DNA from 2 places in the Staphylococcus coagulans genome. Region 2 is predicted to be linked to the other one. Evidence: predicted binding sites of a transcription regulator. Region 2 holds the regulator's gene; the other holds the start of a gene.
What was found. The regulator NrdR, encoded in region 2, represses ribonucleotide reductase genes. The targets are predictions, from matches to a motif close to AACACNATATATNGTGTT.
Positions count from the first base shown of each region.

Region 1 (3,437 bases), 940 kb from region 2:
GTTTATTATCAAACGTTTCTAATACGTCTGGACGGTAATCAAAATCATATGTGTTGTTTTGATTGCCGAGTAATGTAATATCCTTTAATTCTTCTTTTGAACGACCTTTAGGCATTGGTATGCCTCCTTCTTTAATTTGATTGTTGCTTTTTATGACGATGTTCAGAGTATGTGGCGCGTCTTGCTTTTTCAAACATATAATAACTTGCACCTAGAATAATAATATAACCAATTACAGCGTAGAAATCAGGTGCTTCTTTGAATAAAACAAAACCTATGAGTGCTGTAAAGATGATAGAAGCGTATGTGAAAATAGAAATATCTTTTGCAGGTGCATAACTGTATGCGACAGTAATTCCGATTTGACCAACAGCTGCTGAAAGTCCTGCTAAAACAAGGTAGATGATTTGTATACGGCTCATCGGTTCATACGTAAATATAACAAATGGTAACAGCGCAATAACTGAGAAGAATGAAAAATAAAAAACAATCGTGTAAGGTGCTTCGCGTGTACTTAATGCACGTACAGCTGTATAAGCCGAAGCTGCAAAAATACCAGACAACAATCCTGTCAACGCAGGTAATATTTCTGAAGAAAATTCAGGCTTGACTACAAAAAGCATCCCAACGATTGCGACAAGCATCGCTGTAATTTGATACTTTTGAATATATTCTTTTAAAAATATTAAGCTTAATAGAATCGTCCAAAATGGGTTGAGTTTCATAAGTATGTCTGCATCGCTTAAAACCATATGATCAATGGCATATATATTTAACAACACACCCGTTAAGCCTAAAATCGAGCGTGTAATGAGTAAGGGTTGACTGCTGAGTTTACCGAAAAAAGGTTGCTTGAATTTAATAATAAAGAAAAGGGGAATAAACATCGCTACAAAATTTCGAGCTAATGATTTTTGAAATACGGGCAAATCTCCGGCGAGACGAAAGAAAACAGCCATAAAGCTAAAACCAATCGCAGAAATTAAGATAGCAACGATGCCTTTCATTTTTGAATTCATTAAATCGCCTCTTAATTATAAAAATTTGACTTATACATCGTAGCATAAAAAGCGTTACCGTGCATTATATCTTGAAATTTTGTGAAGGAAGTGTACAATAAAATAGAACATACGTTCTATTTTAGGTGGTCTAATAATTCTTTTATCATCAAAAGTCAAGCGTTAAAAATGTTTTCTTACAGAAAAAATTTTTCTGTTTCCCTAACCTATTGATACTATCGCTTTTGATGACAATCGGTGACAAAAGTTCATATTTATCTCTTTAAAAACAGAAAGGACTTATGTATAATGAAACACATAATATAGTACCGATGAACGAAAAGAAACACTATATATTGTGTTTGAAAGATGAGAAATAGGATGAAAACGGTTGGAATTGATAGAGGATTACACGTTTTTGCACATTCTATTTCTTTTCTTCTCTACATGTAGTGTTATTAATTTTTTAATGAACGATTGCATGATGAATATAGCAATTTGCGAAATGAGCGCATCATCTTAAAGTGCATATGACAACAAATATATGTTCGCATTTAATTAAATGCGAATTATATTGTGATTGAGAGAAAACAAAAGCAATTATATAAAAATCGTTCATTTAATATGAAAGGCGGTTATTCAATATGAAAGTCGTTTTTTATTCTTTTACCGGCAATGTAAGACGCTTTGTTAAGCGTGCAGAACTTGATAACACACTTGAGATTAATGAAACGAATGCATCTGAAGAGATGACAGAACCCTTTATTATTGTGACAAGTACAATTGGTTTTGGAGAGGTGCCTCAACCAGTACAACAATTTTTAGGGAAAAACCATGAATATTTAAAGGGCGTTGCAGCAAGTGGAAATCGCAACTGGGGACAAAACTTCGCAAAGGCTGGCGTAACAATTTCTGACGAGTACAATGTCCCTTTATTATTGAAGTTTGAATTACATGGGAATGCCCAAGACACAACAGAATTTAAAGAGAAGGTGGTCAATTTTTATGAAAACTATGGAACAAAAGCAGTACAATCACATTGAATTAAACAATCAAGTCACAAAGAGAAATGAAAACGGCTTTTTTCAAATAGAAAAAGACCAAGAAGCGTTAGCGGTGTATCTTGAAGAAATTAAAGATAAAACCGTTCATTTTGATAGTGAATTGGAGCGCCTTCACTTTTTAGTTGATAATAATTTTTACTACAACGTATTTAACGAATACAGTGAAGCGCAACTTGCTGAAGTCATTGCATTTGCATCTTCAATTCCATTTGCATTTGCGAGCTATATGTCAGCAAGTAAGTTTTTTAAAGACTATGCACTTAAAACCAATGATAAATCAAAGTACCTTGAAGATTATCATCAGCATGTCGTGATTGTGTCACTATACCTTGCAAAAGGTAATGTCGCTTTAGCAAAACAATTTATTCAAGCGATGATTGATCAACGTTACCAACCAGCGACACCTACATTTTTAAATGCAGGACGTGCACGTCGTGGGGAACTTGTATCATGTTTCTTATTAGAAGTGGACGACAGCTTAAATTCCATTAACTACATAGATTCAACTGCAAAACAACTCAGTAAGATTGGTGGCGGTGTCGCTATTAATCTATCTAAACTACGTGCCAGAGGCGAAGCAATCAAAGGCATCAAAGGTGTAGCAAAAGGCGTGCTCCCTGTTGCTAAAGCTTTAGAAGGTGGCTTTAGTTATGCTGATCAGTTAGGTCAACGTCCAGGAGCAGGTGCAGTATACCTTAATATTTTTCATTATGATGTGGAAGAGTTTTTAGACACTAAAAAAGTAAATGCTGATGAAGATTTACGTTTGTCTACGATTTCTACAGGTCTAATTGTGCCATCTAAGTTTTTTGAACTAGCAAAAGAAGGTAAAGACTTCTTTATGTTTGCGCCACATACGGTTGAAAAAGAATACGGTGTCACACTCGATGACATTAATATTGATGAATATTACGACCAACTTGTTGAAAACCCAAATATTATGAAGAAAAGCAAAGATGCACGTGAAATGTTAAATATGATCGCGCAAACACAATTGCAATCAGGCTATCCTTATTTAATGTTTAAAGACAATGCCAACCGTGTGCATGCGAACTCTAATATCGGCCAAATCAAAATGAGTAACTTATGTACGGAGATTTTCCAATTACAAGAAACATCTGTCATTAATGATTATGGTATTGAAGATGAAATTAAGCGAGATATTTCATGTAACTTAGGTTCATTAAACATTGTAAATGTAATGGAGTCTGACAAGTTCAGAGATTCAGTGCATACAGGTATGGATGCACTGACTGTTGTAAGTGATGAAGCTAATATTCAAAACGCACCTGGTGTAAGAAAAGCAAACAGTGAACTTCATTCTGTTGGTTTAGGTGTGATGAACTTACACGGTTATCTTGCGAAAAATAAAATA
Region 1 is NZ_CP092966.1:2,126,672-2,130,108, reverse strand. It holds gene queF (preQ(1) synthase) at 1-115, opposite strand, end outside; gene KM149_RS10215 (DMT family transporter) at 132-1,019, opposite strand; gene nrdI (class Ib ribonucleoside-diphosphate reductase assembly flavoprotein NrdI) at 1,643-2,041, shown strand; gene nrdE (class 1b ribonucleoside-diphosphate reductase subunit alpha) at 2,004-3,437, shown strand, end outside.
Region 1: nrdI (class Ib ribonucleoside-diphosphate reductase assembly flavoprotein NrdI) is a predicted target of NrdR. The motif match lies at 1,344-1,361, and genes of this name have one in related genera.

Region 2 (3,437 bases):
ACCGTCAAAAGGAGGCGAAGTGCAAACAATTGTGAAAGGTGTAAATGATCATGAATTAGACGTCATGCAATATGATGTGTTCAGTAATGCTTCTTGTACAACAAATTGTTTAGCACCTGTCGCAAAAATTTTGAATGATCATTTTGGGATTGAAAATGGTTTAATGACAACGGTTCATGCTGTGACAAATGACCAAAATAACTTGGACAATCCGCATAAAGATTTAAGACGCGCACGTGCTGCCTTTGAAAGTATTATTCCGACTTCGACTGGTGCAGCAAAAGCATTATCACTCGTTTTACCAGAGTTAGAGGGCAAATTACATGGTATGGCATTACGTGTACCAACTAAAAATGTATCTTTAGTTGACTTAGTTGTTGATTTAAAACAAACAGTTACAAAAGAAGATATTAATCGTGTTTTTAGAGAGAATGATTTAGATCAAGTTATTGCAATTTCTGATGAGCCGTTGGTTTCAGATGATTTTACGACTGATGCGCATTCTGCAATTATTGATGCTGAGTCTACGATTGTAATGGGGGATAAGAAAGTTAAGGTACTCGCATGGTATGATAATGAATGGGGCTATTCCACAAGAGTTGTCGATGTATTACAGCAAATCGCATCACAACTCAAAGTCAAAGTCGCATAATAATACGATGTGTCAATAAGTTGGCATGAGACTGAGAACACCTTAAAACAAATTATTAATATTAACTAAAATCAATATAAAGGTTGAGACGATTTTGAAATTGTCTCAGCTTTTTTGTGCAAATAAGGAAAATTGCGAATTCAATTGCGTTAAAATAGGCGTAACTTTTGAAATAAATAGGTTTGTAGTATAATTAAACAAAATTAAGATGAAGAGGTGACAAAGTCGTGAAATGTCCAAAATGTAATCATACGCAATCTCGAGTTGTAGATTCGAGACATGCAGATGATATGAATGCCATTAGAAGAAGACGTGAATGTGAACATTGTGGGACACGTTTCACTACTTTTGAACATATAGAGATGAGTCCGCTCATTGTTGTGAAAAAAGATGGTACAAGAGAACAATTTAACAGAGAGAAAATCTTAAACGGACTTGTACGTTCATGTGAAAAACGTCCCGTCCGATTCCAACAACTCGAAGAAATTACGAATCAAGTTGAATGGAAATTACGCGAATCCGGTATTGCTGAAATTTCATCGCGGGAAATAGGGGAGCACGTGATGGATTTATTGATGCATGTTGACCAAGTTTCTTATGTGCGCTTTGCATCCGTTTATCGAGAATTTAAAGATGTTGATCAGTTATTGAAATCAATGCAGGGGATTTTGAAAGAAAACAAGCGGAGTGAATAAATAATGAGTCAATTCATTTATCAAAGCCAATTAAGTCCACACGACGGATTTGTCGTCATGCGCCGTTTCTATTTTCATGCGGTTCATTACGATGTGTTAAGTCGTTTGTTCACACCTTTAATTGGTGCTGAAGCAATTGGCGTATATCAATTTTTAAATCAATTTGAAGGTGTATCTTTTGAAGAAGGTTATACCCATTATACAATGATGTCAGAATTAAAAATGGGCTTAAGACAGTTTAGAGAGTTTTTAGATTTACTTGAAGGAATAGGACTATTAAAAACCTTTGTTCAGCAATCTGAGAATACAACTCAGTTCGTTTATGAATTATTGCCACCTCCTTCAGCACAGCGTTTTTTTAACGATCCAATGTTATCTATATACTTTTACGAGGTTGTTGGTCAACAACGCTATCATCAAATTAAAAAAACGTTTATACCTACATCTAAAGAGCTATCAGGTTATACAGAAGTAACTAAAAAATTTACAGATGTATTTAAAGTGCCAAAATATCAATTGGTGTCACAAGATGAAAATCTTAAAGAACGGCAATATGAAGGTTTGGACTTAACAGACGTTTCCTTTGATTTTGAGTTGTTAGCTGACATGTTACAATCTCATTATGTAAGTAAGAATATTCTTTCAGAGCCAACGAAATCTTTAATTATCCAATTGGCAACATTATATCGTTTATCACCGGATGTGATGAAAGCAATTATTTTAAAATCACTCAATGCCGATCAATCATTGTCAGTTACAAACTTAAGAAAACAGGCACAAAGCTATTACCTTATGGAACATCAGCAAGAATTGCCAGCGTTACAAGCACAGAATCTTGAACTTGCAAGTGATGAATCAAAACAGTCAACTGAAGCCGTTGAAGTGTCAAACTGGGATGAATGGTTTGATTTAATGGATCATACAAGTCCGATTGTTATGCTAACATCTTATGGAGGATCTGAACCGCCACGCTATCAAAAAGAGATGATAGAGGAATTGATGCGGCGAGAAGGATTTAGTTTTGGTGTTATTAATATTTTATTACAGTTTGTGATGCAAAAGACGGATAATAATTTACCAGAAAAATATGTTTATTCTGTTGCATCGACTTGGAAAAAAAGTGGTGTAACCGATGCACGAACAGCGTATGATAAAGCAATGGAAGTTCAAAAAAATCAAGATAATGCAAATCAAAAACGCTATGAATCCACTGCTCAAAATCAAAAGCGTGGCTACCGTCATGCACCATCAGAAAAACAGCCACGTTGGATTACACATCCAGAAGAATATCAACAAAAAGAAGAAGATCAAGAAGCGTTAGCAAAGGATAGAGAGGCGTTTCTTAATAAACTAAAAAATAAAAGACGGGCAGGTGAAGATTAATGAAAAGTTTCAATAGTATTATGGGAAACCATCAAAACCTTGATCAAAAAATACAAGAGATTAAACGACAAGTATTAAATGATCCAGATGTAAAAGCTTTTTTGAATGCGCATCAATCAGAAGTAACGAACAGAATGATTGATGAAGATTTAAATATTCTTCAAGAATATAAAGATCAACAAAAGCATTATGATGGTTCGCACACGTACGAGAACTGCCCAAACTTTGTTAAAGGTCATATACCTGAACTTTATATAGAAAACCAACATATTAAAATTCGTTATAAACCTTGTCCATGCAAAATAAGACATGACGAAGAGCAACATGCTAAAAGTATGATTACATCTTTCCATATGCATCCAGATACACTCAATGCTAAAATTAAGGACATTTATATGACGAGACGTAATCGCTTGGATTTAGCTATGAGGCTGGATGATATGATTGATGCGATGATTGATAAACGACCTGTGAAAGGACTATACCTATACGGAGAGTTCGGCACAGGGAAATCCTTTATTTTGGGTGCAATTGCGAACGAATTGAAGGATAACCGTGTACCTTCAATGATTATTTATGTCCCTGAATTTATACGTACATTAAAAAATGGTTTTAAAGACGGTTCTACTTCCAAACGTATTCAACAAGTGCGTGAAGCACGAGTTCTTTTTTTAGATGACTTAGGTGCAGAAGATATGACGCCTTGG
Region 2 is NZ_CP092966.1:1,182,948-1,186,384, forward strand. It holds gene KM149_RS05560 (glyceraldehyde-3-phosphate dehydrogenase) at 1-652, shown strand, start outside; gene nrdR (transcriptional regulator NrdR) at 880-1,347, shown strand; gene dnaB (replicative helicase loading/DNA remodeling protein DnaB) at 1,351-2,730, shown strand; gene dnaI (primosomal protein DnaI) at 2,730-3,437, shown strand, end outside.